Regions from separate parts of the Paraburkholderia sp. GAS348 genome, predicted to be linked through region 3. Evidence: riboswitches for the same ligand, from Rfam matches in the RefSeq annotation. Region 3 holds a riboswitch; each other region holds the start of a gene.

Region 1 (5,771 bases), on a different contig from region 3:
CGCGCTCAGCGCGGATAGCGGGGCGTTGTGTACGTTCATCATCGGCGCCTGCGCAACAGCATCCACAGAAACACCGGCACGCCGACGATCGACGTGATCACGCCGACCGGCAATTGCGCCGGCGCGATCGCGGTACGTGCGATCAGGTCCGCGCCCATCACCGCGACACCGCCGCCGAGCGCCGCGGCCGGCAGCAGCATGCGTTGATCGTTGCCGAACGCGAGCCGCAGCATATGCGGCACGACGAGGCCGACAAAACCGATCGTGCCCGCCGTCGTCACCGCCGCAGCAGCAGCCAGCGACGCCACCAGATACACGCGCAAGCGCAGCGGCATCACCGCCACCCCGAGTGCCTGCGCGGCAGCGTCGCCTCGCAGCAGCACATTCAGACGCGGCGCAGCGGGCACGATTGCCACCAGTACGACGACGAGCGCGGCGAGCGCCGTCCATGGCATCGCGCCACCGTTCAGATCGCCGGTCAGCCAGAACAACATGCCGCGCAGCCGACTGTCCGGCGCGAGGTTGAGCAACAAGGTAATGACGGCGCCCCAACCGGCCGCGATCACCGCGCCGGTCAGCAGCAACCGCGGCGACGTATCCTGCGGCTCGCCCCGCCACAGCTCGCGGCGTGCGAGGCCGAGCACCAGCAGGATCGACACGAAGGCGCCGGCGAAGGCGCTGGCATCGACGATCCACCACGCGCATCCGGCGATCATCGCGACCAGTGCAAACGTCGCCGCGCCGCCCGACACCCCCAACACGTAGGGTTCGGCCAACGGGTTGCGCAACAGCACCTGCAGCAGCGCACCGGCCAGCGCAAGCAACGCGCCGCACGCGAAGCCGCCCAGCGCGCGAGGCAAACGCAGCGTGCGCACGATCTCGCCAGCAAGATCGGCGGACTCGACATGCGACGCGTGCGAAGGCAGCAGCGCCGCCAGCACGCGCGCGGGTGCGAGCGGCACGCTGCCGAGCGCGAGCGACGCCATCAGCACAGCGAGTGCGATTGCCGCGAGCGCGAGCCATATCGCGGCCGCGCGCTTCGCGTTCATCACGCGCAGCGTGGTCGTGGTGTTATGCATAGGGCTCGAACCGCGGTTCATCGACACGTTCTCACGCCAGTACGTTCGTCATTGCTGCTGCCAACCAACCGTGACATACGCACCCCGCCGCGGCGAGTTATATGAGTAGGCCGTTTCATAGTCCTTGTTCAACACGTTCTGGATCTGCGCGGCGACGTACCACGCCTTCGTGATGCTGTAGCGCGCCGACAGATTGACCACACCGTAGCCGCCCAGCGTGCCGCTGCTGTCTTCACGGGTGCCGCTGACGATCCACTCGCCGCCGACACGCCACCCGGCGATACTGCGATTCACCGCCAGCGACGCGAAGTGCCGGGCACGCCGCACGAGATCGGTATCGCTATCGAGGTCGACGGGATTTTGCAGCGTCACCGACGCACGCATATCCGTCTTGCCGACATGGCCGCTCCACGATCCTTCGAGCCCCTGCGCCTTCGCACGGCCGACGTTCTCGGCCAGATAAATGCCAGGCGAGACCTGCGGGTAGTCGATCAGATTCGAATACCGCGTCTGGAACGCACTCAGACGCATCACGCCAAGCGCATTCGAGGCGTACTGCAACGCTGCTTCGATCGAATGGCTGCGCTCCGGCTGGATCGACGGATTACCGCTGTACGGATAGTACAGATCGTCGAAGCTCGGCGCGCGAAACGAATCCGAGTAGCTTGCGGTCGCCTTCCAATGCTCGCTGATGTCGAAGCCGTAGCCGAGATAGTAACTGTTCGCCCCGCCGAAATCGGAATACTGATCGCGCCGCAGATTGGCCTGAACCTGGTTGCGCCCGAAGCGCCCCGTATAACCGACAAAGCCCGAATCCACATGCCGGTCGGGCGCCGCGAAGGTATCCGAGTCGAGGCTCTGATCCAGATGCTCATAGCCGACCTGCAGGTTCTGCTGCGCGGCGAACGCGAAATCGTTTTGCCACGTGTACTGCCGATTGTCGGTGTCGAAGCGGCCGTTGTAGATGCCGTTGGTATTCGACACGCTGCGGTCGTCGCCTTCGGCAACGATGAAGTGCGTGGTCCACCAGTCGGTCAGCTTGCCGTTCGCGAACACCGACACCTGGCGCACTTTGGTGTACAGGTTGTTTAGATCGGTGGGCAGGCCGTATGCGTTGTCGTAGCTGTTATTGCCGTTCGACTGGAGATACGTGACGCCCGCGTCCCACTTGTCGTTGAACTTGTGGCGCAGCGAAGCCGAGATGCTTTCGTTCAGATAGCCGTTTGCGTTTGGATTCGCGTTGGGCGCCTCTGCCGGATTGAGCGACGAGAAGCCGTCGTCTTTCGAGCGCGCGAGCGAGATGCTGAAGGTCGTCTTGCCGTCTTGATCCAGCGCGCCGTTCACGCCCATCTGCTGCGTCTGCGTGTGATAGCTGCCATAGCCCACCGAAAAATTGAAGCGTGGTGGATGGTCGCCGCCGTCTTTCGTGAAGACCTGTACCACGCCGCCAATTGCGCCCGAACCGTATAACGCGGACACGTTGCCGTTCACCACTTCGACGCGGTCGATCTGGGCGAGCGGAATCTGCGCGAGTTGCGGCGCGCCCAGGCTCACCGAATCGACCCGCACGCCGTCGATCAGCAAAAGCGATTGCGTCGACGATGCGCCGCGCAGAAACAGGCTCGTCGTCGAGCCCGGTCCACCGGTGCGCGAAATCTGCGCACCGGGCGCGAGTTGCAGCAGACCGGGCAAATCGGTCGCAGTCGTATCGGCGATGTCCTGCTGGTCGAACAGCGTGGTCTGCGGGATCGCATCGGCGAGCGGTTGCGGCCCGCGTTCCGCGCTGACTACAACGGGCGACAACAGCGTGGGTGACGGACCGGCAGACCCCGTATCGGCAGATGAAGATGAAGACGGCGAAGAAGCAGCTTGCGCATGCGCGACGAGCGGCAGGCTCGCAAAGGCGAGCAACGCCGCACGAGCGATAGGGGACAACATGGGATGACATTCCTGTGGATAGCCTGCTCGGCCCGCTTCCCCGCAGGCCGATGCGTAACGAGGCGCCCGCGCTGTTTAACGTTTGCGTGCGGACGACCCTCTCCCTCTGGCCGGTATCCGGGCTGGCGACACATCGATCCCGCCTTCCCACGCGTGACGCGCAGTGGCACACTCGCGTGTTCAGCTTCGAACACGCGATCAGGATCGACCTGCATGACGAATGCGGTCGCTTACCGTTGCGGGGGCAGCGCAGGTTCGCGCGTTCAGGCGAGACGCGCGCCCTGCTTCCCGTTTAACTGCGCGCACTGTGGAAAAGCGCGCGCGGGCACCAGAGTGCGGCCAGTTTAGGAGCGGCCCTCGGGTCCGTCAAGAATGCTTAGGCCGTGCGCAATCTGATCTGTTATGTGCAGGCTATTGTCCGATGCGCGTGGTGCTTTTCATCATATGGTCGATAAAAGCCTGCATAAAGCGATGTTGTTACGTCTCGAAACGAGACAATTGTCGGAACCTGCGACATTCCGCGCTAAAATGCAATGTCTTTAGAGGACGCAGCAGATGCTCACCGAACTCGAAACACTTTCACAAAATATCGGCAAGCTGATCGCGATCAGCCAACGCCACAATGAAGCGCGGCTCGCGCTCGAAGATCAGCTCGCTCAAACGCGTGCCGAAGCAGAGGCCACGCGCACTGAACTCGCGTTGATGCGTGAGGAGCGCGATGCACTGCAGGCGGAACGCGACGCGCTGTCGGCAAAGATCGACGACGCACAGGTCCGCCTGAATGCGATCCTCGAAAAGCTGCCGCGGGCTCGCGCGCACAACGAGCCGGACAATCAGCTCGATCTGCTCGAGACCGCGCCGCATGAGGTCGAAGCGGAGAGCGACGTCACCCGCCATGGAGAAAATGCATGACCACCAAGCAGATCGAAGTATCGATTCTCGGCGTGCCCTATCGCCTCGCCTGCTCGCCGGAAACTGAAGGCGCGCTGCTCGAAGCGGTGGCACGCGTCGACGCCGAGATGTCGAAGATCCGCAATAGCAGCAACGTACGCGGCACGGATCGCATTGCCGTCATGGCTGCGCTGTCGCTGGCATCGGAACTGCTTAAGCTGCAAACGAGCGTGCGACACGGGGAAGCATTTCCCGCGGAAGAAATCCGGCGTACAATGCACCAAATGAACGAACAACTGGGTACTGTGATTCAGCAGTACAGCATGCAGTAAGTACCCAGCAGTCTCGAACAGTTTCAAGTGGCCGGTCCTGAGATCGGCTACGGATTCAAGCGGAATGCATGAGCGAAGGCTCATGCAAGCGATTGAGTTCAATCGGTTTGACTTCCCTGCCTGGTTCGCCAAGGTCATATATTCCTTGAACCAATGCCATGTGCACGGTTGTGGAAATTTGTAGCACGGGTGTGCGCGTCACTCTGTCTGATGTACCCGAAGTGCTGCTAACTGCGACCAATTCTGAACCCCCGGTTCAGGATGCCGGCCTAGCGGCTAAGGCGGGGACCTTATTCAAAACGGCATCGGACTTCGGTTCGGTGCCGTTTTTCTTTGGGCCTCGATTTTTCTTGCTGTATCAAACCCGTAACGTTCACTCACGTTCAATTCGATTCATGCGCTACTGGCTAATGAAGTCCGAACCGGACGAAGCAAGCATCGACCATCTCGCTCAGGCACCGCAGCACACATTGCCGTGGACTGGTGTGCGCAACTATCAGGCGCGCAACTTCATGCGCGACATGATGCAGGTCGGCGACGGCGTGCTGTTCTATCACTCGAGTTGCCCTGAGCCGGGCATCGCCGGGCTCGCGGAGGTATCGTCCACCGCCTATCCGGATCCGACTCAGTTCGACAGGAAGAGTCCCTACTACGACCCGAAGTCGTCGCAGGAAACGCCGCGCTGGCTACTCGTCGATGTGGTGTTCAAGAAGAAGATTCCGTTGATTCCGCTTGCCGCGCTGCGCGAGCATGAGGAATTGAAGGACATGCGCGTGCTCGCCAGAGGCAACCGCCTGTCGATCACGCCGGTGACCGAAGCCGAATGGCGCTTCATCACCAAACGTCTTGTTTGACGATGCGTACGCACATGCGACCCGTGCTCGGTTGAGTCATGCGCACATACATCTGTGCGCGGATGAAAGCAAACCTTGAGCGAACGTCAAATTAGGGAACCAAGCTCAGGTTACAAGCGCCTAACGGACTCGCAAACGTTGTGCCATTGCATGGCGTTCGCTCCAATCGTGCACAACCTGTTCAAGCAAGGAGTCCAAGCATGACGAAAAACACCGCACGTGCACTCGCGCTCGCTCTCATATGCGCCGCCCCTGCCGCGCTCGCGCTGACACCGGCCATGGCCCGCGCGCAGAGCGTCACGCAGTATCAGCCGGCGGGCGTACTGTCGCTGAATGCGCAGGCAAGCGCGGAAGTGCCGCAAGACGTCGTCAATATCACGCTGTTCTACGAGCAGGAAGCGAGCGATCCGTCCGCGCTCACCTCCACGCTGAATCAGCGCGCCGATGCAGCGCTGCAAAAAGCCAAGGGGCTGAACGGTGTAACGGCCCGTACCGGTTCCTTCTCAATCTACCCGTCCACCGATCGTGACGGCCGCATTTCCGCATGGCGCGGCCGTACTGAAGTTGTGCTCGAATCGCACGACTTCGCCGCGGCGTCGAAACTCGCAGGCCAGATGGCATCGATCATGCAGGTCGGCAACGTGCAGTTCTCACTATCGCCTGAAGCACAGCGTGCC
Region 2 (5,771 bases), on a different contig from region 3:
ATCGGCGATCTGAATTCGATCATCGCCGTACGCGGCACCAGCAACACGCAGAGCGCGCGCGGTCTCGTCTATGCGGACGGCCTTCTGCTCAGCAATCTGCTCGGCAACAGCTATTCGTTTCCGCCACGCTGGTCGATGGTGTTTCCCGACGAGATCCAGCAGGCCGACGTGATCTACGGGCCATTTTCCGCGCTCTATCCGGGCAATTCGCTGGGCGCTACGGTGCTCATCAGCACCCGCATGCCGAAGCAGTTCGAAGCCGACGCGGACGTCAAAGCCTTCACCCAGCATTTCAGCCTGTTCGGCGTGAATCAGAATTTCAATGGCAGCGAGGCGAGTGCGTCGATCGGCAACCAGATCGGGAAGTTCTCGTATTTGCTGGGCGTGAATCATCTGGAGAACACGAGCCAGCCGCTGCAATTCGCCACGCTCGCCAAGTCCAGCACACCCGCGAAGGCCGGCGACACGCCCGTGACCGGCGCGTACTTCTACAACAACCAGACCAATACGCCGACCGCGGTGCTCGGCGTGAACGGCGAAGGGATCGAACACACGGTGCAAGACCAGTTCAAGCTGAAGATGCAGTACGACTTCACGCCGACATTGCAGGGCGCCTTCACGCTCGGCTACTGGCACCAGACCTATAACAGCGAGACCTCGAGCTTCCTGCGCGACGCGAACGGCAACCCCGTATACAGCGGCAAGGTTGCGATCGGCGGCTATGAATACACGATTCCGGCGGCCACCCTCGCCCCGAGTCTCGGGCATAGTGAGAACTGGCTATACGGGCTCACGCTGAAGACTCGCAACGCCACCGGCTGGAACGGCGAAGCGATTGCTTCGTACTACGACATCGGCAATAGCGTGGCGCGTACTGCCAGTTCCGGTGCGCCGGGCAACGGCCCCGGCACGGTGATCTTCGGCGACGGCACCGGCTGGAAAACGCTCGATCTGCGCACCACTTACACACCCGTCACGCCGCAAGCGGGGTTGACAAACCACGCGCTGAGCTTCGGCTATCACTACGACAACTACTTCCTCGCCAACGAGAGTTACAACACGCTGAACTGGCGTGACGGCGCGGCCGCGTCGTTTGCCAATGCGTTCGCCGGCAAGACGCAGACTCAGGCGCTGTACGCGCAGGATGCATGGCACTTTCTGCCACGCTGGAAATTGGTCTACGGTGTGCGGTACGAAGACTGGCAAGCCTACGGCGGTTCGCAGTCGCTCCCCGGCAAAGCCATTCCGTACAGCGACGCGAACCAGCATCGCTTCTCGCCGAAAGCCGCGTTGTCGTTCGATGTCACCGACGATCTGAGCTTGCGCGCTTCCGTCGGCCGCGCCTATCGGTTTCCGACTGTGGGCGAGATGTTCCAGGGGCAAATCAACGGCTCGTCGATCATCAACAATAATCCGAACCTGAAGCCCGAAGACGATCTCTCGAAAGAGCTGACCGCCGAATGGGCGCACTGGAATGGCATATTCCGCTTCTCGCTGTTTCAGGACGACGTGAAGAACACGATCTTCAGTCAGACCGATACCACCGTGATTCCGAACGTGACGAACTTCCAGAACATCGGCAAGGTGCGCTCGCGTGGCGTCGAAACGAGCTACTCGGGACAGGATGTGTTCGTACGCGGGCTCGATCTGTTGGCGAGTGTGGCGTACACGCAGTCGAAGATCATCGCGAACGCGCAGAACCCGACGACCGTCGGCAAGTACTTCTATCGGATTCCGCTGTGGCGCGCCAATCTCGCCGCGACGTATCACATCGACGAACGCGCAGCGCTTACGCTCGCCGCGCGCTACTCCGGCCGCGAATACAACACGCTCACCAATACCGACACGAATCCCGATGTATTCGGCGGCACCAGTTCGTACACGGTGGCGGACGCGAAGTTCACGTTCAAGCCTACCAAAGTGAGTGAAGTCGGCATTGGCGTCGACAACCTGTTCGACGCGCGCTATTTCGTCTATCACCCGTATCCGGGCCGTACGTTTTACGTCGAAGCGAAGCTGCGCATGTGAACACGCGATTGGCATGCACGGCTTGTGCTCGTGTCGTGCTTGTCCGCTACTCGATGCGCTCGATGCGCTCGATGCGTTCGCGCGATGCAAACCAGCGCGTGCATCGCTGTGCAAACCGATCGACCCACTATTTGCTTCAGGAGGATTGAATGTCCACCACCACCGCTCAACGCACGACCTCCGCAACGAGCGCCACGAGCGCCGGCTACCGGACGCTGTGGCGCTGGCACTTTTACGCGGGCCTCTTTGTGATGCCGTTTCTGGTGGTGCTCGCAATCACCGGCACGCTGTATTGCTTCCAGCCGCAAATCGAGCCGCTGCTTTACCCGCACCACCTGATCGTCGCACCGCAAGCCACGCCCAGGCTGACTGAAGATGCGTTGCTTGCCAAAGCGCGCGCGGCGATGCCGGCCGATGCGCGCGCGGTGACGGCTCCCATCGCGAATGCACCGGAGCGCAGCACCGAGTTCATCTTTCGTCTCGCCAACGGCGAAAAGCAGAGCGTCTATCTGAACCCATACAACGGCGAAGTATTGGGCACGCTCAGCGTCGAGCGCCGCTTCATGCAGGTGGGCCGCATGCTTCACCGCAAGCTGCTGCTCGGCAAACCAGGCGAGTTGCTGATGGAGCTGGCCGCGTGCTGGACGCTGGTGATGATCGGCACCGGTGTCGCGCTCTGGTGGCCGCGCGAAAAAACCACTGCACGCGCGGCGTTGCTGCCGCGCTTCTCGCTGCGAGGGCGCGCGCTTTGGAAAAACCTTCACACCGTGATGGGCATCTGGCTCGCGCTCGGCACGCTGGCATTCGTGCTGAGCGGTCTGCCGTGGACAGGCTCATGGGGTAAGCAGTTCAAGGCACTCGCGAGCGCGGCCAATCTCGGCGCACCGCCGGGATCGTGGGGTGGCCTGCCGTTGCGCTCCGCGATGCCGGGCATGGTGATGGACGACCTGCCCTTGCCACTTACGCCATGGGCCGTCGGCAACACTCCAGTACCGCAATCCGCCGATGCACACGCAGCGCAGGCGCTGCCGCTTGGACGCATCGTTGCTCTCGTCGCATCGCTCGGTGTCCCGGGCGGTTACGACATCGTGCTGCCCACCTCCGCTACGGGCGTCTACACCGTCTCGTACTTTCCCGCCGACCCGAAAGACGAGCGCACGCTGTACATCGACCAATACAGCGGCGCGGTGCTGAAAGACATCCGTTACGGCCACTACGGTGCGGTGTCGAAGGCCGTGTCGTACGGCACGTCGCTGCATATGGGCCGCTATTTCGGCGTCGCCAATCAGATTCTCTGCGCCGCGATTTCACTTGGACTAGCGGGCATGGCCGTAACCGGCTGTGTGATGTGGTGGAAGCGGCGGCCGCAGCGCTCGCTCGGCGCACCCTCGCGCGAGCGCGCTGCGCCGCCAATGCGTGGCTGGAAAACCGGCCTCGTTCTGCTCGGCATCGTCTTCCCGTTGATGGGCGCCACGCTGCTCGCGGTGTGGCTCGCCGACCGCACGATTTTTGGCCGCGTCGCGCGGCAACCTGCTTAAGGCTTCATTCCCGCTGTCAAAATCAAGGAGCACCTCTTGAAGACATCACGCGAACTTCTACCCGCCGCCTTGCTGTGCGCTTCATTCCCGTGAAAAGTGCGAGTACGATGAGCCAGTAACATACCGGATAGCGCCTTGACGAGCTGCCGATGCTGTCTATTCAGAAGAATTTCGATTGCATCGACAACCCGTCTGGGCGCGTGTATAAGCTTTGCAGGCATCGTCCCACCTGGCGAAGCGGGAAGCCGGTGAGAATCCGGCGCGGTCGCGCCACTGTATCCAGCATGTAAGCCCTGTTGAATCCAAGCTGGGAGTCAGACCTCGCTTCGCCATCGTTCAATCTCGTTCGGGACGCGGTATCCCAAGGAACAGTTGATGATTTCGCAGCTGAAACAGATTTTCAGTGATTCGAACACTGGCGTTCGGAGCCGGCTTTTCGGCATCTACGGCGTGCTGATCGCCACCAACGTGCTCGCGTGGGCCTGGGCACTCGCGGCGTTTCGCCACCATCCCCTTCTATTGGGCACCGCGCTGCTGGCGTATGGTTTCGGCTTGCGCCATGCCGTCGACGCGGACCACATCGCCGCCATCGACAACGTCACGCGCAAGCTGATGCAGGAGAACAAGCGCCCGGTGACCGTCGGCTTCTTCTTTTCGCTCGGCCATTCGACCGTGGTGGTGCTGGCCTCGCTCGCGGTCGCAGCGGCCACGTCCGTCATGCAGGGGCGCTTTAACCACTACAAGGAAATTGGCGGTGTGATCGGGACACTCGTCTCCGCGCTGTTCCTGTTTGCGATTGCCCTGATGAATCTGGTCATCCTGAACTCGATCTATCAGGCCTGGCGCAATGTGAAAAATGGCGGCCGCTATGTCGACGACGATTTCGATCTGCTGCTGGCCAACCGCGGCTTTTTCTCCCGCCTGTTCAAGCCGCTGTTCCGCATGCTCACGCGCAGCTGGCATATGTACCCGCTCGGTTTTCTGTTTGGCCTCGGCTTCGACACTGCCACCGAAATCGCCCTGCTCGGCATCGCCGCCGCCCAGGCGTCTCAGGGACTGTCGCCCTGGGCGATCATGGTCTTCCCGGTGCTGTTCAGCGCCGGCATGTCGCTGATCGACACGCTGGACGGGCACCTGATGCTCGCTGCCTACGGCTGGGCTTATCTGAAGCCGATCCGCAAGATCTACTACAACATGACGATCACACTGGTGTCGGTGATCGTGGCCATTGTGATCGGCAGTATCGAAGCGCTGGGCCTGATTTCCGACAAACTGAATTTGCAAGGGCCGGTGTGGGATGCGGTCGGCGCGCTGAACGGTCACTTCGGCATGCTCGGTTATCTGATCATCGGCATTTTTGTGCTGAGCTGGGTGGCCTCCGTACTGATCTATCGCGCGAAAAAATTCGACGATCTGGAAATCGGCCGATAGGGATGGACAGGGTGTGCAGTGGGGGCCGGCCTTTCCGCGCGTGCTCGTCGTGGCTACGCTGATCGTCTGCCTGCCGGGCGGCAAAGCGGTGCACCGTGCGAGCCTTGCCTAGAACACGCCCGGAATCACCCGATAGCGCACCCGGCCTTTGTACGTGCGATAACCTTCGTCCGCCGACAGAAGCTGCTCTTCCCGCACGATCCGCCCCACCTGCAAGGCAAACTGGCAGCCGTACACCAGCAGGTTTTGCAGGCCGAAGTTCACCAGCAGAAAGCCGACGTCGGTGACAAAGTAGCCGAGATACATCGGATGACGCACGAGGCGATATGCGCCGCGGGATACGACGCCACGGTTGGCGGGCAAAATGCCGAACGAGCGCCGCAGCGATGCCTTCGCGAATAATTGCCAGAAAATCCCCAGCAGTTGCAACGCCGCGCCGCCCGTCTCCGGCACGAGTTGCGCGCCGGGGGCGAGGCGCACGGCCAGAAAATAATACGTGCCGCCCATCGAACAGATGAACGCGAACGGCCGCCAGTCGCGCTTCATTGGCACACGCGAGAACAGCGACAAACCGACCGTCACGCACGCGGCCACCACCAGCAACAGCAACGTGATCCGCGACGGCGCCGCGCGCCATTGCGTGATCGCGGCGTAGGCGAACAGGCTCAGCATCGTCGCGGCGCCGAGCCGGGCGGCGATTTCCACCAGCGCGTAGCGCAGGCCGGAGGACGCGCCCGTATCGGCAGCGGATGCGGATGCGGATGCGGATGCGGA
Region 3 (5,771 bases):
CGCCTGCGTCGGCACTGCGCGCGTATCGACCGAATAGAAGTTGCGGCCGGTAGGCAGCACATCGGGCCGTCCACGCGAAGGCGAGCCGCTCGGCCCCGGCGGCACGAAGCGCCCTTCAAGGCCGCGCTTCAGATGCAGCATTTCCTGCGGACCGCAAGCGTCGAGCCGCGGCAATACGTCGTTGCGCAGGCGTTCGATCACACGTTCGGCCTGGGGCAACGTCCCAGCCGCCGGCACCGCATCGGACGTCCCATCGCCACACACGCCACGCAACATCTCAGCCGCCAACAACTCCAGGCGCTCGCGCGTATCGCCGCTGTGCCGCCACGGCGCATCGCTCACACGTTGCATAACGTCGGGACGTGGACCGTCCCACGCCGCCGACCAATCCACCGACAACGGATCGAACAGATGATCCATCTGCAGATCGCGCGCCAATGCGTCGATCAAACCGGCCTTGCCGCCCTGACCATCGCCGACCGGAAAGCGTCCCAAAGCCAGCAACGTATCGCGCCGCTGCACCCCAGCGGGCGATTGCCCGAATGTATGCAAGCCATCGCGAATCTGCGCCTCCTTCAACTCGCACAGCCAGGCGTCGACGCGCGTCAACAGCACGTCCTCATCGTCCTGACCGGTTGGCGCCGCGAGACTCAGCTCTTCATGCAGCTTATGCTCGACGATGGTCGCGAGAATCGTGCGCCTCAACAGCTTCGAGCGGCGTGGATCGACCATCAGCGCTTCATAGTATTCGTCGACCTGGCGTTCGAGGTCCTGCAACGGCCCGTAAGTTTCGGCGCGCGTGAGCGGCGGCATCAGGTGATCGATGATGACGGCTTGCGCGCGGCGCTTCGCCTGACTGCCCTCGCCCGGATCGTTGACGATGAACGGATACAGATGCGGCATCGGCCCGAGAATCAGATCGGGCCAGCAGGCATCGCTCAATGCGACGCTTTTGCCCGGCAGCCATTCGAGATTGCCATGCTTGCCGACATGCACGACCGCATCAATGCCGAACTGATGACGCAGCCAGAAATAGAACGCCAGATACGCGTGCGGCGGCACGAGCTCAGCGTCGTGATAGCTCGCGTAATCGCCCTGTTCACGAGAACGCGACGGCTGAATCCCGACGAACACCTGCCCGCAGCGCCAGCCCGCGATCATGAAACGGCCGCGCCGCAACGTCGGATCCTGGTCGGGCGAACCCCAGCGCGCGTTCAGCGCATGGCGGGCTTCCGCCGGCAATGCGCTGAAGTACACAAGATAGTCGTCGAGTGCCAGGCTTTGCAACGCGGGCCGCAAGTCTCGCACCACAGGATCGTTGGTCACGCCTTCGGTCAGCTTCTTCAACAGCGCATCGCCGTCAGCGGGCAAATCGCCTAACCGATAACCTTCATCGCGCAGCATGGACAGAATACCGACCACCGAGGCCGGCGTATCGAGCCCCACGCCATTGCCGATCCGCCCTTCGCTCATCGGATAATTGGCGAGGATCAGCGCGAGTTTCTTGTCCGCGTTATCGAGCGTGCGCAAACGGCACCAGCGGCGGCTCAGTTCAGCCAGAAAACCGACGCGTTCGAGGTCCGGTTGATAGCGGACCACATCGACCTCGGTGTGCGGACAACGATAGGCAAGCCCCTTGAAACTGATCGCCCGCGTGATGATGCGGCCGTCCACCTCCGGCAGCGCGATATGCATGGCGATATCGCGCGAGTTGAGGCCCTGATTGTCCTTGAGCCAATCCTTGCGGTTGCCGCCGCTCAGGATTACCTGCATCACCGGCGCGTCGCCAGCGAGCGCAAGCGGCTCCGGGTCGTCGATCGCAGACGCGGCGAATGCTGTCGTATTCAGCACCAGCGCGACATCATGTTGCGCGCACAGCCGCTGAACGACGTCGCGGCTCATTGCATCTTTCAGCGAGGTAATTGCGATCGGCAGCGGATTCAGACCTTGTGCTTCGAGCGCATCGATAAGCGCATCGAACACGGCCGTGTTGGCCGCTTGCAGATGTGCCTTGTAGAAGAGAATCGCAGCGACCGGTGCGCCCTTACGCCAGCGTGCCTGCCAGTCGGCCACGGTCGGTGAATCGCGTTCGGGATGGTAGAGCGTTGCGGCGGGCAGCGCGCGCGGTGGCGCAGGCTCGCGACCCCAGCCAAGCGAGCGGTACGCGATGCAGCGCAGGAACGCCTCCGCATTCTGCGGGCCGCCTTCACGCAGATAACGCCATAGCTGATGACACAGATCGGCGTCGGCGGTGCTGCGCGCGAGCAGATTCGGGTCCTCCTGCAGATCGCCGGAGAACATCGCGAGCGTCTGCTGCTTGCGCTCAGCGAGCGCGACCACCTGTTCGATCCCGTACGGCCAGTACGCTTCGCCGCCAAGGTGATCGACCACGACGACACGCGCATGCTGCAGCACGTCTTCGACATAGAAATCCACCGAAGCCGGCTGCCGCAAATACGTGACGTTCGCGAGCCGCACGCTCGGAAAACCGTCGCCCAGGCGCGAAAACACGCTTGCGAGCAGCGACAGCGTGGTGTCGGCGGAGCTGAGCACCACGATATCGGCGGGCTGCTGGTCGATACGGATCACACCTTGCGTATCGTCGACAAAACCGCCCGGCGTGGTGCGCAGCAGATGCATGACCGGTTACGCCTGTTGCGGCTGGGCGCTCGCCACGGCGCCCAAGGCGGCGTCGAATGCCTGTTGCAGCGCGGCCTGGTCGAGGTCTTCGCCGATCAGCACGAAGCGGCTTTGCTGGCCTTCGCCTGCTTCACCCGCTTGCCAGCGCCGGTCGAAGTAACTATCGAAACGGCGGCCCACGCCCTGGATCACCAGACGCATCGCCGCGCCCGGCAATGCCGCGAACCCTTTCACGCGGTAAATCGTGTTCGTTTCGACGAGCCCTTGCAATGCTGCGATCACGGCCTCGCGCGACGAAACATTCGCGTGCACCACCACCGAATCGAATTCATCGTGGTGGTGATCGGCGTCGTCAGCCGAACCATGGTGATCGTGGCGCAAGTGGATCGTTTCTTCCGAGGCCGCTTCGAGACCCAGCAACGTATGCAGGTCGAGCTGGCCCATTTGCGCACGCACGATCTTCACTTGCGGCGGAATTTCTTCGCGAATGACGGCTTCGACAGAAGCTTGACGCGCTTCGTCGAGCAAATCGGTTTTGTTCAGAATCACCAGATCGGCTGCCGACAATTGGTCTTCGAACAATTCGTGCAGCGGCGATTCGTGGTCGAGATTCGGATCGGCCTTGCGTTGCGCATCCACGGCGACCGGGTTGTCGGCGAACTGGCCGCTCGCTGCAGCCGGGCCATCTACCACGGTGACGACCGCGTCGACAGTAAAGCTATTCTTGATCTGCGGCCAGTTGAACGCCTGCACCAGCGGCTTCGGCAATGCGAGACCGGAGGTTTCGATCAGCACGTGATCGATCTGCTCGCGGCGCTCCACCAGCTTTTCCATCACCGGGAAAAATTCTTCCTGCACGGTGCAGCACAGGCAGCCGTTCGCGAGTTCATACAGTTGCCCTTCGGTTTCGACGCCGTTTTCATCGCAACCGATGCCGCAACCCTTGAGGATTTCCCCGTCGATGCCGAGTTCGCCGAACTCGTTGACGATCACCGCGATGCGCTTGCCGCCCGCGTGCTGAAGAATGTGCCGCAGCAGCGTGGTCTTGCCGCTGCCGAGAAAGCCCGTGACGATGGTGACGGGGATCTTGCGCATTTGAGTTTGCATCGTGAGGTCTATCCGTAGGAGTTGCACGAGCACGCCGACGCGCCTTCGCGTTTTGTCTGCATAGGTCATGCGAGCGGGTTCATGCCCTGCAGGCAACCACAATAACAAAGCACGGGGACGAACAACGGCGTTGCCGAGGCAACCGAAAAACAGAAAACGGGAATGAAGTCCTGAACGCACCGCCGCATCCCCGCGGTGGTCGTTCTTCCTGGTCTGGCCGGTATCCGGGCTGGCGAAAGCGCCGCTTCCCCTTCCCGGACGAGTGGTTTCTCGCCCAGTGGTTATATGCCGACGCGGCCTTGCGCGTGGACATCGAAGCCGGCTCCGCGGCGCTGGAGAACGCACCGCTTTTCGCTTACCGTTGCGGGGGCAGCACAGGTTGACCCGATCCATTGCAGGCGGGCACCCTGTTTCCCGTTTAACTGCATGCGCACGAGCGCGCACACGAGCACCAAAGTGCGTGCGAGTTTAGGCCGAGAGCCCTGTGCCGTCAAGGAAACGCCGGCCGCGGCAGGGCTTTTGCGCAGTGCCGGCGCGGCCTGCCGTGTGCTATCGTATGCGCGCGTTTGGTGCCCGCATATGCGTTCGCATGTGCAGTTAAACGGGAAACAGGCCGCGCTCGCTGCGCTCAACCTGTGCTGTCCCCGCAACGGTAAGCGACCTGCGGTGCTCTCGCATCGCGCATGCGTTTTTGATGCCACTGTCTGACGAATCCGGACGGGAAGGCAAAACGCATGAGGCCGTCAGCCCGGATACCGGCCAGACGCGGAGGCAGTGAACGTCACGCTGCCGGCCGCCGGAATCCGCGAGGGACGGATGTGAAGGCGCTAAAGCACGACGTGGCGCAGCCGCTAGCGTTTTCCTGAGGGAAACGCAGCGAGCAGCGTTGTTCGTCGCGCGTAATCTGTAGCACCGCATGACCTCGATTTCCGCCGCCTCCGGCCGCATCAAGCCTCACCCGCTCCCGCTAGTCACGACATGGCGCGCGCCATGCATGCCGCGATGACCCGCGCCTGGCTGATCGGCGCCGGCCCCGGCGATGTCGAACTGATGACGCTCAAGGCGACTCGCGCCCTGGCGCAAGCCGATGTGGTGCTGGTCGACGATCTGGTGAACCCCGACGTGCTGCAGTTCGCACGCGCCGACGCGCTGGTCGTGTACGTCGGCAAACGTGGCGGGCATCCGTCGACGCCGCAGGCCGGCATCGTCGCGCAGATGCTCGAACACGTGCGGGCCGGACGCAGCGTCGCGCGTTTGAAAGGCGGCGATCCGTTCGTGTTCGGCCGTGGTGGCGAAGAACAGCAGGCGCTGCACGCAGCGGGCATCAGCGTGGAGGTGATCAACGGCATCACGGCCGGGATCGCGGCGCCCGCGGCAATTGGTATTCCGGTGACGCATCGGGATTACGCGCAAGGCGTGGTGTTCGTCACCGGGCACGGTGCCGGCAGCAGCGAGCCGGACTGGGGCGCGCTTGTCGCCACGCGGATGACGCTGGTGATTTACATGGGCATGCGGCGGCTGAACGATATCGCCGGCGCGTTACTCGCGGCCGGCATGAGCGCCGATACGCCGTGCGCGGCGATCGAATCGGCCACGCGCCCCGAGCAACGGCATGCGCTCTCGCAACTCGGCGAGTTCGCGGACGCGGTCGCGCGCGCCGGACTCGGCTCGCCGGCGATCGTGGTGATCGGCGGAGTGGCATCGCTGGCTTTGGCGCGGGATGCTGTGAGTTCTGGCGCGGTGCGTGAGGCGGGGGCGGTGGGTGCGCTGGGTGCGCTGGGTGCGCTGGGTGCGGTGGGAACGGTGGGAACGGTGGGAGCGGCGGAAATGGCAAATATGGCGAACTCAGCCAGAGCGGCAGACGCCGCGGACGCTTCGGATACCGCGGAAGATTCAAACGCCGCGGACGCGCAATGAAAACCCTCAGCATCGGCATCGGCTGTCGCTTGCACAGTTCGGCTGAGCAGATCGAAGCGGCCGTGCGTGCCGCACTCGGCTCGCATGCATTCGATGAAATCAGCGCG
Region 4 (5,771 bases), on a different contig from region 3:
CGTAAACGGGCCGCGTGCCGCCAGAATCCGCGCACGTGGATTGGCTTCGTGTGCGTCGAGGCAGCGTATCGTCCAGAACTGCTGCGGCGGGATTTCGTCGAGATGCGCGAGCGGTTCGCGTCCAAGCGTGAACAGCGGCCGCCTGAACGAAGCGAGCGCGGCCGCGAGTTCGGCCCAATCGCCGATCATGCGCCAGTCGTCGCCGGCTTGCGGCTGCCAGCCCTCGCGGCGCAGCGCCCAGCACGGTACGCGCGCGGCGCTGCTCGCTTTCGCGGCATTGGCGCTGATCTGCGCGGCGTACGGATGCGTTGCGTCGATCACGAGGCCAATGCGTTCGTCTTCGATATAGCGCGCCATGCCTTCGCTGCCGCCAAAGCCGCCTACGCGTACCCCACACGAGAGATCGCCCGGCACCTTGCCGAGGCCCGCGAGACTGTACATGTGCTCCGGGCCAAGTTGCCTTGCGATCCGCAAAGCGTCGCCGGTGCCGCCGAGCAGCAGGACTCGCATCATTGCGCGGTTCCGATCAGATTGCCCTGGCGGTCGATCGCGAACATTTCGACCGCGACCTGCGGCGGCACGATATCGCGCGCGACAGCAAGGGCGTGACGGCAGACGATATCGCCAAGCGGCACGTGCTGCGCGTGCGCCAACGCGACGGCCTGCTGACTCGTATTGGCTGCGAGGATCGCCGCCTGCAACGCGTCGTCCGCGCCATGTTCGGCGGCCCAGCTTGCGAGCCGTTCCAGATCGATGCTCGAATTGCGGCTATGCAAATCGAGATGCCCTGCTGCCAGCTTGCTAAGTTTGCCGAAGCCGCCGCACACGCTCAGGCGCTCGACCGGGGCGCGCTTCATATGCTTGAGCACCGCGCCGACGAAGTCGCCCATTTCGATCAGCGCGATATCCGGCAGACCGTAGTGCGCGCGCATTGCGTCTTCGCTTGCGTTGCCGGTGCAGGCTGCGAGATGCATGTAACCGTTGGCACGCGCGACGTCGATGCCCTGATGAATCGAGGCGATGTAGGCCGAGCACGAGAACGGCCGCACGATGCCGGTGGTGCCGAGAATCGACAAGCCACCGAGAATGCCGAGGCGCGGGTTCATCGTTTTCAGCGCGAGTGCTTCGCCGCCTTCGACGCCGATCGTCACTTCGAAGCCGCCGGTGTATCCATGTTCGGCCGCGAGCTCGATCAGATGCTCGGTCATCATCTTGCGCGGTACCGGATTGATCGCCGGTTCGCCGACCGCCAGCGTGAGGCCGGCGCGCGTCACGGTGCCAACGCCGGGTCCCGCGCGGAATATCACCCCCGGTTCGGCACGCAGGCGCACGCGGGCGAATACGATCGCGCCGTGCGTCACGTCGGGGTCGTCGCCTGCGTCTTTCACCGTGCCCGCTTCGGCGCCGTCGGCGCACAGGCGGCAGAACACCAGCGGCAGCGGCACGTGCTGGCCCTTCGGCAATACGATCTCCGCGACCTCGCTGACGATACCCGCGAGCAGCAGACGCGCGGCCGCGAGCGACGTCGCGGTGGCGCAGCTGCCGGTCGTGTAGCCGCTACGCAGCGGCGCGGGTTGTTCGGGCGTTTCTTCGCGCATTAGGGTTGCGGTGAGGCGGCTGAGGTGCCATTAGCGGCATTGATGTCACTGGCGCCATTCGTGCCATTCGTGCTGCTTGTGGCGTGCGCGCCGTTCGTGTTGCTCGCACTGGACGTGCCGCTGGCGCCGTCAGCCGGCTTGGTGACATCCAGCAGTGTAATCGGCAGCGCCTGGCGCCAGGTATCGAAGCCGCCAAGCGGCTGGGCCTCGGCAAGCGCGATCCGGGTCAGCGTGCCGCCATGCTGCTCCCGCCACGCCGCGAGCGTCGCCTCGCCTTGCAAAGTGACCGCATTGGCGACCAGCCTCCCGCCGTCACGCAGACGCGCCCAGCAGGCATCGAGCACGCCCGGCGCCGTCACGCCGCCGCCGATGAACACCGCATCCGGCACAGCCAATCCTGCCAGCGCATCGGGCGCGCGGCCAGCCACCAACTGCAGACCCGGCACGCCCAATGCATCGCGATTGTGTTCGATGAAGCGCTGCCGCTCCGCGTGCCCTTCGATCGCGATCGCGCGGCAAGTCGGGTGCGCGCGCATCCATTCGATGCCGATCGATCCGCTGCCCGCGCCCACATCCCAGAGCAATTCGCCGGGCGTCGGCGCGAGCCGCGCCAGCGTGATCGCGCGGACGTCGCGTTTGGTCAACTGACCGTCGTGGCGAAAGGCGTCGTCGGGCAAGCCGGCGGTCAACGGCAAACGCGGGGCGCCCTCCGTTGCCCGGCATTCGAGCGCAATCAGGTTCAGCGCCGCCACGTCACCCGCGGACCACTGATCCGCGCGGCCATCCATACACCGCTCCCGAGCGCCGCCCAAGTGCTCCAGCACGGTCATCCGGGTCGCGCCGAAACCGCGCGCATGCAGCAGTTCGGCCAGCGCGGCGGGCGTGCGCCCGTCGGCGCTCAGCACGAAGACGCGCGCGCCGTCGTGCAGATGAGCGTTCAGCGTCGGCAACGGCCTTCCCACCAGCGAAACCGTGGCGACATCCTGCAGCGGCCAGCCAAGCCGCGCGGCCGCCAGCGACAACGACGACGGCGCAGGCAGCACCCGCAACTCACCTGCCGGCAACTGCCGCGCCAGCGTCGCGCCGACGCCGAACAGCATCGGGTCCCCGCTCGCCAGCACACACACGGACCCGGTACGCTCCGCCAGCAAAGGCGCGAGATCGAACGGCCTCGGCCATGCCGCCCGGCGCGCGGCGAGGCGCGCGGGCAGCATCGCCAGATGACGTTCGCCGCCATAAACCACCGACGCCTCCAGCAAAGCACGCCGCGCGGGCCTCCCCAAGCCGGCGAAGCCGTCATCGCCTATGCCCACCACGGTCAGCCACGCCGGCATGCATCCATCCTCGTTCTGTATCTTCAAATAATGCGCTGTGCCACGCCGATCAAAGCGTCCAGCCTCGTTGTGCTGTTCGAAAAAAGGCATAATACAGCCGCCGGTGCCCTTCGGGGCCGAAGAGGGAACACAGTGTCGCTGTGGCTGCCCCCGCAACTGTATGCAGCGAGTCCGCCTGCGCTCCGTGCCACTGGTTAGACCGGGAAGGCCGCGGCGGACCATGACCTGCCAGCCAGGAGACCTGCCGGCCAGACTGTTCGTGCCAGCCTACATCGGGCGGGGTGTACCGATGCCGCAGCAATGCCCGACCGGGCGGCGCTCGGGCCGTCGCGCGACGCTAAACCCGGTGTCCGTCTTGAATCAAGCTCCGCCCTCCTCCACTGCTTTGCCCGACGCGGCCCTCGCGCTGCGGCCCTCGGCGTGTCCAGGGCTGCTGCGCATCGTCGCCGCGCGCGATGGTGGAATCTGCCGGATCAAATTGCCCGGCGGGGAGCTGAGCGCCGGGCAGGCCTTGGCGATTGCCGAGGCGAGCACGCAGCATGCGGCCGGTGTCGTCGAGCTGACCAATCGCGCGAATCTGCAGGTGCGCGGCGTGCGCAGCGGTCATGAAGCGGCGTTGAGCGCGGCGCTGGTCGACGCGGGGCTAGGGCCGATTCGGGCGGCCGCTGCGGACGATGTGCGCAATGTGATGCTGAGCCCGACTGCTGGCCGCGATCCATTTGCGCTGTTCGATACGAGGCCGCTCTGCGTCGAACTGCTTGCATTGCTGCAAACCGAAGCGCGTTTCGCGGCGCTATCACCCAAATTCGCGCTTCTGCTCGATGGTGGCGAGCGCCTTGCGAGGCTCGATCATCCGCATGATATCTGGCTGGCAGCGACGCAAGTTGAAGACGGGGTGCGATTCGTGTTTGGTTTGACGGGTTGTCCGCCTGCTGTGGCGAACGCGGATGTTGACGCTGAAGCTGACGCTGAAGCTGACGCTGACGCTGATGCGGGTACCGATGCGTTCCAGCATGCCGAATACGCCGACTCGCGTGACGCCACAGAGCGCCCTCGCACGGATAGCGCGGGCGCCCTCGGCGCCGTGCTGCCCGCGCAAGTCGCGGGTCTTGTCCGCGCGCTGCTGAATACGTTCCTCGATCTGGCCACCACCGACGCCACGCGCATGCGTCATCTGCTTGCCGCGCATTCCGTCGACGCCGTATTGCAGCACGCTCAAAAGTACGTCGATTTCCCACTGTCACGCGACACGTCGCTCGCAAACTGGCGACGCGCCACGCCTGCCGATGCCGCGCTGCGGCTCGGTGCGCACGCTCAGCGAGTCGTGGGAATGCTGCACGTAGGCGGCCAACCGCCGCTCGGACGCCTCGACGCCGCCACCTTGCGCGGCCTTGCCACGCTCTCACAACAGCGCGGCAACGGCACGCTGCGCATGACGCCCTGGCAAAGCGTGTTACTGCCCGATATCGCTGCCAATGCCGCGCCCGCCGTGCTCGCTGAAATGAACGCGCTGGGCCTCGCCTGCGACCCCGCGCAGCCTATTGCGCACTTGATCGCCTGCGCCGGTTCCACAGGTTGCGCAAAAAGCCTCGCCGATACCAAAGCCGACGCGCTGCTTTTAGCGGATCGCTTGCCCAAAGGTGTCGACGTCCATCTGAGCGGCTGTCCGCGCTCATGCGCCGCCGCGCATCGCGCGCCGTACACACTGCTGGCCGCGGCGCCCGGCATCTACGACCTTTATCGACGCGACGGCCAGCCGGGTTTCGGCTCGTGCGTCGCGCACCAACTCACGATCGAACAGGCCGCCGACATGCTCGACCCATTGGCACACGCGGCCCGGAGCCCTATAGATGCTTGATTACATTCGCGACGGTCAGGAGATCTATCGCCAATCCTTCGCGACGATACGTGCGGAGGCCGATCTCTCGCGCGTTCCTGCCGACCTCGAGAAACTCGCAGTGCGCGTGATCCACGCCTGCGGCATGGTCGACGTCATTGACGATCTTCAGTTTTCCGAAGGCGCAGGTGCGGCGGGCCGTGTGGCGCTCGCGCAGGGCGCGCCGATTTTGTGCGACGCCGGCATGGTGGCGCAAGGCATCACGCGCGCACGGCTGCCAGCGAACAACGAAGTGATCTGCACGCTCGCGCATCAAAACGTGCCCGCGCTCGCGCGCGAACTCGACAATACGCGCTCGGCCGCCGCGCTCGAATTGTGGCGGCCGCATCTGGCCGGCAGCGTCGTCGTGATCGGCAACGCACCGACCGCCCTCTTTCATCTGCTCGACATGCTCGATGCCGGTGCGCCGAGGCCCGCGCTGATTCTCGGTTTTCCGGTCGGTTTCGTCGGCGCGGCCGAATCGAAAGCCATGCTTGCCGAAAACAGCCGCGGCGTGCCCTACGTCGTGGTTCACGGTCGACGCGGCGGCAGCGCGATGGCTGCCGCCGCTGTGAATGCGCTGGCGACGGAGGTGGAGTAAATGACCGCGCAAGGACGTTTATTCGGACTCGGCGTCGGCCCCGGCGACCCGGAACTCATCACGCTGAAAGCGCTGCGTTTGCTGAGAGCGGCACCGGTGGTCGCGTATTTCGTCGCAAAGGGGAAAAAGGGCAATGCCTTCAGCATCATCGAGGCGCATCTGCACGACGCTCAACAGCATCTGCCGCTCGTTTATCCCGTGACCACCGAAGCACTCGAACCGCCGCTTTCGTATGAAGCGATCATCGCCGACTTCTACGACACCGCTGCGGAAATCGTCGCCGACCATCTCGACGCGGGCCGCGACGTCGCGGTGATTTGTGAAGGCGATCCGTTTTTCTACGGCTCGTATATGTATTTGCA

The links. Region 3 has a riboswitch for cobalamin ahead of cobW (cobalamin biosynthesis protein CobW). Riboswitches for the same ligand answer to the same signal wherever they lie in the genome.
Region 1: linked by a shared signal. The riboswitch ahead of P3T22_RS11520 (TonB-dependent receptor domain-containing protein) and the one ahead of cobW (cobalamin biosynthesis protein CobW) in region 3 are both predicted to bind cobalamin.
Region 2: linked by a shared signal. The riboswitch ahead of P3T22_RS07120 (HoxN/HupN/NixA family nickel/cobalt transporter) and the one ahead of cobW (cobalamin biosynthesis protein CobW) in region 3 are both predicted to bind cobalamin.
Region 4: linked by a shared signal. The riboswitch ahead of P3T22_RS23675 (precorrin-3B synthase) and the one ahead of cobW (cobalamin biosynthesis protein CobW) in region 3 are both predicted to bind cobalamin.

Annotation. Positions count from the first base shown of each region.
Region 1 is NZ_JBNPVT010000005.1:235,839-241,609, reverse strand. It holds gene P3T22_RS11530 (ABC transporter ATP-binding protein) at 1-42, opposite strand, end outside; gene P3T22_RS11525 (FecCD family ABC transporter permease) at 39-1,100, opposite strand; gene P3T22_RS11520 (TonB-dependent receptor domain-containing protein) at 1,128-3,017, opposite strand; cobalamin riboswitch at 3,109-3,365, opposite strand; gene P3T22_RS11515 (hypothetical protein) at 3,573-3,929, shown strand; gene P3T22_RS11510 (cell division protein ZapA) at 3,926-4,240, shown strand; RNA gene ssrS (6S RNA) at 4,351-4,532, shown strand; gene P3T22_RS11500 (EVE domain-containing protein) at 4,636-5,094, shown strand; gene P3T22_RS11495 (SIMPL domain-containing protein) at 5,295-5,771, shown strand, end outside.
Region 2 is NZ_JBNPVT010000003.1:363,292-369,062, reverse strand. It holds gene P3T22_RS07130 (TonB-dependent receptor) at 1-2,028, shown strand, start outside; gene P3T22_RS07125 (PepSY-associated TM helix domain-containing protein) at 2,178-3,566, shown strand; adenosylcobalamin (AdoCbl) riboswitch at 3,781-3,941, shown strand; gene P3T22_RS07120 (HoxN/HupN/NixA family nickel/cobalt transporter) at 3,942-4,997, shown strand; gene P3T22_RS07115 (methyltransferase family protein) at 5,106-5,771, opposite strand, start outside.
Region 3 is NZ_JBNPVT010000018.1:128,811-134,581, reverse strand. It holds gene cobN (cobaltochelatase subunit CobN) at 1-2,640, opposite strand, end outside; gene cobW (cobalamin biosynthesis protein CobW) at 2,647-3,747, opposite strand; cobalamin riboswitch at 3,946-4,218, opposite strand; cobalamin riboswitch at 4,298-4,525, shown strand; partial or broken gene cobA (uroporphyrinogen-III C-methyltransferase) at 4,750-5,478, shown strand; gene P3T22_RS24975 (cobalamin biosynthesis protein) at 5,661-5,771, shown strand, end outside.
Region 4 is NZ_JBNPVT010000016.1:95,040-100,810, forward strand. It holds gene P3T22_RS23660 (cobalt-precorrin-6A reductase) at 1-513, opposite strand, end outside; gene P3T22_RS23665 (cobalt-precorrin-5B (C(1))-methyltransferase) at 510-1,598, opposite strand; gene P3T22_RS23670 (bifunctional cobalt-precorrin-7 (C(5))-methyltransferase/cobalt-precorrin-6B (C(15))-methyltransferase) at 1,598-2,932, opposite strand; cobalamin riboswitch at 3,017-3,195, shown strand; gene P3T22_RS23675 (precorrin-3B synthase) at 3,279-4,790, shown strand; gene P3T22_RS23680 (precorrin-8X methylmutase) at 4,783-5,409, shown strand; gene P3T22_RS23685 (precorrin-2 C(20)-methyltransferase) at 5,410-5,771, shown strand, end outside.